3 regions of the Catenovulum adriaticum genome follow, and region 3 is predicted to be linked to each of the others. Evidence: predicted binding sites of a transcription regulator. Region 3 holds the regulator's gene; each other region holds the start of a gene.
The links. The regulator sigma-54, encoded in region 3, starts transcription at its own class of promoters, with help from an activator protein. The targets are predictions, from matches to a motif close to GTTGGCACGNNNNTNGNNT.
Positions count from the first base shown of each region.

Region 1 (3,290 bases), 110 kb from region 3:
GGCAAAGCTTCAACATTGTTTTGATCACATAAAGTATCTGATATTTTTAACTCACCAGCACCCGTAACAGCAATAATATCGCCTGCGCTAGCTTCATCACGTTCGTATCTGTCAAGACCTAAATAACCTAATACTTGACCTACTTTTGCGTTTCTCGTTTTACCATCAGCACCAACAACCGTTACGGCCTGATTTACTTTAACTGAACCACGTTTCACTCGACCAATACCAATAACCCCAACATAGTTAGAATAATCTAACTGTGAGATTTGCATTTGGAAGTCACCTTGCGGATCAGCTGCTGGCGGCGCAACTTTATCTAAAATAGTTTCGAACAATGGCGTCATATCAGTGCCAATTTCGTCTTCTTCAATTGATGCCCAACCATTAATAGCTGATGCATAAACAACTGAAAAATCTAATTGCTCATCTGTAGCACCTAAATTATCGAACAAATCAAATACTTGATCCATTACCCAATCAGGACGTGCTGCAGGTTTATCAATTTTATTAATAACAACAATTGGCTTTAAACCATGCGCGAAAGCTTTTTGAGTTACAAAACGCGTTTGCGGCATTGGGCCTTCTTGAGCATCAACTAATAAAAGTACGCTGTCAGCCATTGACAATACGCGCTCTACTTCACCACCAAAATCGGCGTGTCCAGGGGTATCTAGAATGTTGATGCGGTAATCTTTGTAGTTAATTGCCGTGTTTTTAGCAAGGATGGTTATTCCGCGCTCTTTTTCTAAATCATTTGAGTCCATCACACGCTCGTCGTTATCACCACGAGAATCTAACGTACCCGATTGCTCTAACAATTTATCAACTAGGGTTGTTTTACCGTGGTCAACGTGGGCGATGATCGCAATATTTCTTAATTTATCTAACACAGGCTTTTTCCGATTCAATAATAATTCAGTAGCACCAATGCAATGTATCAGTCTACTTAACTGGTAAGTTAAAATAACCCTGAATTTTTAAACATTGATGAATTTGCGCGCATTGTACACAGTCCTGTGCTTTTATAGTAGCAATTATGATAAAAACTTAAGCAATTAAAGAATAATTGTGTTTGGCTCTTGCTCTTATGAGTACGAATACGGTATTTTAAACAAGTTATTTTTGGTGAACTCGCGCGCTAACATTGAGTGCAAGCCGCACCATAACAATGCACAAATGCACCATAATAATGCAACATTTAAAGATTTTGCCAAGTTAATGTGATAAAAAGCCTGCCAAATGCACCATTTACGCGTTGGCACATTAGTTGCTTAAGTGTTGGCAAGGCGTCGTTTATGATGTGCGCTATTTAAATTATAATTTTCGGAGAAATGCAATGTCTGCAGAAATTCTAGATATGTTGAAAGATGGCGAGATTAAATTCGTCGACTTACGATTCACAGATACTATAGGTAAAGAACAACACGTTTCTATTCCTGCTCACCAAGTGAATGCTGATTTTTTCACAGAAGGTAAAATGTTTGATGGCTCTTCAATCTCTGGTTGGAAAGGTATTAACGAATCAGACATGATTTTAATGCCTGACCCTTCAACCGCTGTTTTAGACCCGTTCTCAGAAGAAGCGACTTTAAATGTTCGTTGTGACATTATTGAGCCAAGCACAATGCAAGGTTATGACCGTGACCCACGTTCAACTGCAAAACGTGCAATGGAATTCTTAAAATCAACAGGTATCGGTGACGATGCATACTTTGGTCCTGAGCCAGAGTTTTTCTTGTTTGATGATGTAAAATACAAGCAATCTATGGGTAGCGGTTTCTACAGCGTAGATTCAGAAGAAGCATCTTGGAACTCAGATAAAGATTACGAAGGCGGCAATACTGGCCATCGTCCAGGTGTTAAAGGCGGTTACTTCCCAGTTCCTCCTGTCGATTCAGCAAACGACATTCGTGCGGCTATGTGTTTAATCCTTGAAGAAATGGGTCAAACCGTTGAAGCGCATCACCACGAAGTAGCAACTGCTGGTCAGAACGAAATCGCAACTCAATTCAACTCTATGGTTGAAAAAGCAGATGAAGTTCAAGTTAAAAAATATGTCATTCATAATGTTGCACACGCATATGGTAAAACAGCAACCTTTATGCCTAAGCCTCTTTTAGGTGATAATGGTTCAGGTATGCATGTACATATGTCTATCGCGAAAGGCAAAACAAACGTTTTTGCTGGTGATAAATATGCTGGCCTTTCTCAAGAAGCTTTATGGTACATTGGTGGTATCATTAAACATGCTAAAGCAATCAATGCTTTTACTAACGCTTCAACTAACTCATACAAGCGTTTAGTACCACATTACGAAGCGCCAATTATGTTAGCTTACTCAGCACGTAACCGTTCAGCTTCAATCCGTATTCCATACGTAACAAGCGATCGTGCACGTCGTATCGAAGCACGCTTCCCTGATCCAACGCAAAACCCTTATTTAGGTTTCACTGCGATGTTAATGGCTGGTCTTGACGGTATCATCAACAAGATCGATCCAGGCGCACCTATGGATAAAGATTTATATAATTTACCAGCAGAAGAAGAAGCTGAGATTCCAAAAGTTGCTCGTTCATTAGAAGAAGCATTAGCATGTTTAGATGCTGACCGTGAATTCTTAAAAGCGGGTGGCGTAATGAGCGATGATATGATCGACGCTTATATTGCTCTTAAAACTGAAGAAGCACAGCAAGTTAGTGTTGCGCCACATCCAGTTGAGTTCCAATTATACTACAGCTGTTAATTGAGCAATTTATTTAGCTTTTAAGTTAAATGACACTTAATTAAAAATAAATATTAAAAAGTCCGCTTAGGCGGACTTTTTTTATGGCAGATTTTGGCAACAGCGAGTACAGTTAATAAAATAAAAATTAAATACATAGGCCGCACTTCTCATTACAGTATGTTTATATTTAAAGGATTAATTAAACCACTAACACTCGTAAGCATAATATTTTTTTCCAATATATTATGTTATGCCGCAGATATTTACATGTACCGTAATAGTGAGGGCACTTTAGTATTTTCAGATAAGCCTCACCCTGAAGCCACCATAATTTCAGTTAAAAGCAAAGTAGAGTCAATTCCGGCAAGCCAGCCCAATAAAACAATAAAATCATCACCGGCCAAGAAAAATATGAGCTATCAACTTAATATTTTACAGCCCAAATCTCAGGCCACTATTCGCAGCAATCCAGGTCAACTTACGGTTAGTCTTAATGTGAGTCCTAATCGCCCTAACTCAGCCCAACTAAAGTTGTGGCTAGATGGCGCTGTTGTTAAAACCC
Region 1 covers NZ_CP109965.1:255,036-258,325, reverse strand. Annotated here, with positions in the region: gene typA (translational GTPase TypA) at 1-893, opposite strand, end outside; gene glnA (glutamate--ammonia ligase) at 1,340-2,746, shown strand; gene OLW01_RS01125 (DUF4124 domain-containing protein) at 2,906-3,290, shown strand, end outside.
Region 1: glnA (glutamate--ammonia ligase) is a predicted target of sigma-54. The motif match lies at 1,258-1,276, and genes of this name have one in related genera.

Region 2 (3,290 bases), 1.3 Mb from region 3:
GTGAAGAAGCCACAATGGCTCTACTTTCGACACCAATCACGCGTGCGTATATATCTATACCAGTATCTTTATAAGTAAAAGTCCCTGTCAATATGTATTCAATTGGATGGTTATGTTTCAATTCATCTATATCTCGACTGAGTGAAAAGTCACCTTGATCAGTCACTCTAATCGTTCCGGTTGCTTTATAGTCAATTACCGACAAACCTAAGTTTTGCATATTGTGCTGAAAGCTTTCAGCTAGGTGCATACCCAACAAATTACTTTGTTCTAAATTTGAGTCAATGGGTACAAAGCTAGTCACTGCAATGGGTGTTTTGTCAGAAACATAACGCATATTTTTGATTAAACGCATCGACATAGCTTCAACATAATCACTAATGTCTAATTGAGTATCTGAGCGTAAATGAGCTGTTTTTTTATTTAAATACGCATGCGGCGACCTAGCCCAATAGTTAGTATATTCAGCATCTTGATGTCCATTAAATATTTCATCATTTAATTGAGCTTGCTTTTCCGCCGACTGGTTGGTATCAGCATTTTTTTGCTGCCACTTTGCAATTGAATGACAACCAGCTAACGTGAGTACACTTGCGGTCGCTACTGCTAATAAGCTAAAAGATTTCATTATTCCCCCACCTAGTCTCAACTAGTAGTACTTTGAATCGATAATTCGGGTTTGCCCATTAGTAAAAGCCCTCACCCGATATAAATCACGCAAATTAAGTTCTAACTCAGTAACATACACATCGTCTAAAGGATATGATTTAATCAACCGAGCGCCTTTTATCACCCCTTGTACCGAGGCACGAATTTGTTCATCTCCCATCACCAAATCTCTAACACTCACCTTGCCACTTAATTGATAACCGTGTACTTTTTCAGATAAATCTCGATAAGCATCTAATTTAGATACTTTGATCGCTTTAATCATTTTGACCGTTTTATCACTTCCGGTTTGGCTATTAATAGGAGCGTACCCTGTTGCGGTGACAATGTAGTCTTCTTCAGGTAACTGATACTCCCACTCATTATATTTATGTAGCTGTACTAAATCTGAGTTTGTTTGGCATGCGGTTAAAAACAAGCTAACTATGAATAATTTAAAAATAACTTTCACGATCGCCTCCAATAACCCGGTTATTCTCGCCTTTGTGCATTAAAATACCATTACGAGTTGTCACTTTTTCATCTGACCAAAATACGTTATTAGGAACAAACCCCTGAGCTGTTGCCAATACGACTCCATCTTTCATATTCATCATTCTAATATTAACTACGGCGCCATTTTGATGAGGCGTTAACGTGCCCGATACAACATATTTAGCATCCACTTTCGATTTTAAATCGGCTAAATCTCGGCTCCATATATAATCGCCTTCAGGCTGGACTAAAACTGAATCTCTGAGCTTAAAATCAATCACTTTATAGCCACGCTTTTGTAACTCGTATATAAAGCTTTCTTCTAATTGCCCGCCTAAATCCGCTAAAGGCGACGATTTATCCGTTACATGAGTTCGGCTTTGTTGATCAACAAAACGAGTCACTAACATATTGCCGTTTAAATTGTGCTGAGCCAAAGGTTGCAACAATTCATCCGCTAGCATAAAACTGTAAGCTTTGACCGATAATTGGCTCATGTTAGATGTATCAGCAGGCACTTTTACAGCTTCCGGTGTATCTGGCACTAAATAACTATTAACAGTTTGTGTTGAACACCCCAGCATAAATAAGCTAAATACACTGGCAAATTTAGCAATTTTTGGCATTTAACTGGCCTTAAAATAATTAAATTTTGATTTATTGGTGACTAATGCAAAAATAGTTCCAATTATATTTTGACGTCATTTTAATCAACGAGTAAAACCAAAAAATATCAAAATAGACAGATGCTCGCTATACTTAAGCTTTAATAAACAAGCAAAAATAATGTCTTGGCATAAAATTCGCTTTAGTCGTTTAATAAACGCCAATTTGGCTAAAATTAAATAAAAAGTGCTATTTTTTTGACGCACTTTAAATTTAATCAACTGATTGATATGTGAGCATTATGAGCCTGATTTTAAAAAAGCATTGTCTTAGGTATTGTTTATTAACTATTTTATTGTCTGGGATGGCACCTTCTGCTTTTTCAGCTTGGTATCAAACAACTGGCGTCGCGAAAGTTTATCAAGGCAATACAACCCAAGCTCGTAAAAAAGCAATTGATGAAGCCATTAAAGAAGCGCTACTTTTTTCAGGCGCATCAATATCAAGTACCCAGCAAGTTCGAAATGGTTTACTCACCCAAGACCTCTTTATGGTGCGCAGCAGCGGTGTGGTTAACGATATTGAAATTATTAACGAAAAAGTGTCTAACACTCGGGTAGAAGTGTCGATTCGCGCCGATGTATTTGCCGAAGACAGGCAATGTTTTACCGCTGATTACCGCAAATCAATTGCCGTTATTCCTTTTATTGTTAGTCATCAAGAACAAGCTCAAATTGGTGAGATTTATCCACTAGCCAGCAAAGTCAGTGAAAAAATTTATCAAGGTTTACAAACTCAATCTCTTCACTTAGACGCCAGAGATTATTACCCTTCACCAATTCAATTAAGCGATGCTCAACAAACTATGAGCAGCCAATTAGATAAAGCTATGCTTGCGGCAATCGCACGACGTAGCGATGTGCAATATATTTTAGCAGGTCGATTAACAGATCTCTCTATTCAGTATAACGACAATCGGTTAACTAACTGGTTAACGGGTGAACAAGCGCACCGCTATTTTGATATGCAAATAGAGTTGTTTAACGCATATAACGGTGAACTTGTGCAAACATTTAATTACCAAACTGACGCGCACTGGCCCTTTGATATAAAAAAACGAGTTAATATAAATAGCCGCCTTTTTTGGCAAAGCGATTATGGCTTAGCCGTAAATAATCAAATAGATAAAAGTTTGAACGAATTAGAAGCGTTAATGCAGTGTACCGCAGCTAAAGGGCAAATTATTGAAGTAGCAGACAGTCAAATTCGATTTAATTTAGGCAGTAAAAATAAAATAAATGTGGGGGATCGTTTTAAAATTCTTCATCAAGCAAGCTTCACAGACAAGCAAGGCATTGTCCGCCCAAATTATATTATCAGCCACTACCAGGTTGAAGTCACTCAAGTTTACCCCCACTCTGCGGTAGCTCAAACCACAAACAATAATATGCTAGCCAATATTCAAATAGGCGACATGGTCAGTTCAAAATTATTTTAAAGTCGGCGGCTCAGGTAAGCGCCATAAATAACAACTGACAGCC
Region 2 covers NZ_CP109965.1:2,217,814-2,221,103, forward strand. Annotated here, with positions in the region: gene OLW01_RS09625 (FlgO family outer membrane protein) at 1-628, opposite strand, end outside; gene OLW01_RS09630 (LPP20 family lipoprotein) at 650-1,120, opposite strand; gene OLW01_RS09635 (FlgO family outer membrane protein) at 1,104-1,769, opposite strand; gene OLW01_RS09640 (flagella assembly protein FlgT) at 2,051-3,247, shown strand; gene OLW01_RS09645 (YbaN family protein) at 3,239-3,290, opposite strand, start outside.
Region 2: OLW01_RS09635 (FlgO family outer membrane protein) is a predicted target of sigma-54. The motif match lies at 1,814-1,832, and genes of this name have one in related genera.

Region 3 (3,290 bases):
TCCGTAATAGCTTGATATAGCTCTTGGTTGGTTTGTGCTGTTCTGATTTTTTTTAAAATCGCTTTGTCAGAAAGTTTTTCTGCGACAGCCGCAAGGGATTTTAAATGCGCTTTACATTCTGCTTCAGGTACTAGTAAGGCAAAAAATACATTCACTGGTTGGTTATCAATTGCATCGTAGCTAATTGCAGTTTCTGCTGTTATTAATACCGCAACCGTTTGATCTGAATGAGCTAATCGGCCATGGGGTAGGGCAATGCCATTACCTATACCTGTGCTGCCTAACCGTTCACGTTGCATAAGCGCATCTAAAATTTCTTGTTCTGGAACTGCGGTGAGTTGCTTAGCCGCAATTTGACTGATGAGTTCTAGTACTCGTTTTTTACTGGTTACAGGGACTGCACTAGCAGTGCAGTCCAAGCTTAAAAAAGATTGAATATCCATTAATGATGCTTCATTTTCTCTTTGTGTTTAATGACTTGTCTATCAAGTTTATTGATAAGGGAATCAATTGCAGCATACATATCGGTATGCTCGGCATTGGCGAATACTTCTCCGCCTGATAAGTGTAAGGTTGCTTCAGCAGTCTGGCTTAGCTTCTCAACATTCAGGATAACATGCACATTGTTGATATGATCAAAATGGCGTTCTAGCTTGGCAAACTTGGTATCGACATAATCACGTAATGCAGTTGTGATATCGACATGATGACCAGTTAAATTGATTTGCATAGACTTTTCCTTCTGGTTTACAGCCTACAATAGGCTTTTTCGTTGATTAGATGGCGGAATAGATAGCGACTCTCGGTATTTAGCAATGGTTCTACGAGCCACTTTTATACCTTGGTCGGCTAGCAATTCAGCTATCTTGCTATCACTTAACGGCTTTGCTGGGTTTTCAGCAGAAACAAGTTTTTTGATAAGTGCCCTAATCGCGGTCGATGAACACTCCCCACCGTTTTCAGTGCTGACATGGCTTGAGAAGAAATACTTCAATTCAAAAATACCGGCTGGAGTATGTAAGTATTTTTGCGTTGTTACTCGTGAAATAGTTGATTCGTGCATTTCTACTTCTTCGGCAACATCATTCAGCACCATAGGTTTCATGGCTTCTTCGCCATGTTCAAAAAAATCTTGTTGTTGTTTTACAATACAACGCGCAACTTTAAGTAAAGTCTCATTTCGGCTTTCTAAACTTTTTATAAACCATTTGGCTTCTTGCATATGTGAGCGAATAAACTGGCTATCGGCCGTATTACGAGCTGTTTTTGACATAGCTGCATATTCTGCGTTTAACCTAAGTTTAGGCACACTTTCTGGATTTAGCTCTACAATCCATTTATTTTTTATCTTTTTAACTGAGACGTCAGGCACAATGTATTGAGCCTCTTCTGCGACAACGCTATTACCCGGTCTTGGGTTTAACGATTGTATCAGCTTCATGATTTGTTTTAAGTCATCTTCTTTTAGCTTGGCTTTTCTTAATAACGTTCGATAATCACGGTTGCCTAGTAGGGCAATGTAATTTTTGATGACTAACTTAGCTTCATTTAGCCATGGTGTGTCGTCAGCGAATTGGTTTAATTGAATTAATAAGCACTCTTGTGTGGTTCGAGATGCGACACCTATCGGGTCAAATACTTGAATGCGTTTAAGTACGCACTCTACCTCATCTAACTCTACTTCTTCATTGCCTAAGCTTTCTAAAATATCTTCTGCGCTGACAGTCAGGTAGCCTGAATCATCAATTGCATCAATGATGGCTATGGCGATGCCACGATCGAGTGGAGAAAAGGGGGTTAAATCCATTTGCCATAAAAGGTGATCTCGGATCGAGTCTATGGTTTCGCCTTGGTAAACGGTATCTTCATCTGAGCTGTAGTTGCTTGAACTTGAATTACTGCTACTGCCTTGAGTGAAATGGTCGTCCCATGTGCTATCAGTTGGTAGTTGATCGGGAATATCCTGATTAGTCATTTCATCATGACTATCACGAACCGAATATTCATCTTGTTCGCCGTTTTCTTGGTTGTTATTTTCTTTGCGGTTTTGATCTTCTTTTTGTTTTTTGGTCTGGTTATATTCTTCAAGCGATTCGAAGTCGTCCTGTGGTTCATCCGTTTCTAAAAGCGGATTGCCATCAAGCGCTTCTTGAATTTCTTGTTGTAGGTCTAACGATGACAGTTGCAGTAGACGAATCGCCTGCTGCAATTGAGGAGTCATGGTTAAATGCTGACCAAATTTTAACTGAATTGATTGCTTCATTATAATTTAAACTGCTCGCCTAAATATACATCTCGGACTTGCTGGTTGCTTAGCACTTGTTCTGGGCTGCCCGATGCAATAAGTTGCCCTTGACTCACTATATACGCTTTTTCGCAGACATCCAAAGTTTCTCTCACATTATGATCGGTAATTAAAACGCCTAAGCCTCTTTCTTTTAAATGAGTAATTATGCGTTTTATATCAATTACAGAAATAGGATCAACCCCTGCAAAAGGTTCATCTAATAAAATAAACTGTGGATCTGCGGCTAATGCTCTGGCTATTTCAACTCTACGCCTTTCACCACCGGATAAAGACATACCTTCACTATCTCGGATATGGGTAATATGAAACTCTTCTAGTAACTCTTCTAGTTTATCTTTCTTTTGCTGCTGGTTTATATCTTTTCGCATTTCTAATATGGAAAAAATATTTTGGGTAACCGTTAATTTTTTAAAAATAGATGATTCTTGTGGCAAGTAACCAACGCCTGAGCGTGCACGTTCATGCATTGGGTAATAGGTGATATTGGTATCGTCTATTAATACTTCGCCTTGGTCATTTTCGACCAAGCCAACAATCATATAAAATGTGGTTGTTTTACCGGCCCCATTTGGCCCTAGTAAGCCAACAATGCTGCCAGAATCGACAGACAAAGAAACATTTTTTACGACTTGCTTTTTTTTATACGCTTTTGCCAAATTATTTGCAATTAACTGTGCCATTAATCATCACTTTTTGGAGTTAGTACGGTTCTGACTCGGTTACCACTAGTTTGTTCGGATGAAGCCACTAATTTTTGGAGTGTTAAATTATATTCAATTTTATCACCACTCACTTGGCTACCTTGCTGTGCAATTTGTGCGTTACCCGTTAAGGTTAATATTCGATCGTCTACTCGGTAATGAATTTGATTTGCTTTGGCTGTTAGTACCGCGCCGTTTTCAAGCTCTTGTTGATAGTGCGCAGGGCTACCAGTTGCAATCAATATATCTTGATCTTGTTCAGGGTTTAGGCCTTTCAAAAC
Region 3 covers NZ_CP109965.1:360,677-363,966, forward strand. Annotated here, with positions in the region: gene ptsN (PTS IIA-like nitrogen regulatory protein PtsN) at 1-443, opposite strand, end outside; gene hpf (ribosome hibernation promoting factor) at 443-730, opposite strand; gene OLW01_RS01520 (RNA polymerase factor sigma-54) at 755-2,263, opposite strand; gene lptB (LPS export ABC transporter ATP-binding protein) at 2,263-2,988, opposite strand; gene lptA (lipopolysaccharide transport periplasmic protein LptA) at 2,988-3,290, opposite strand, start outside.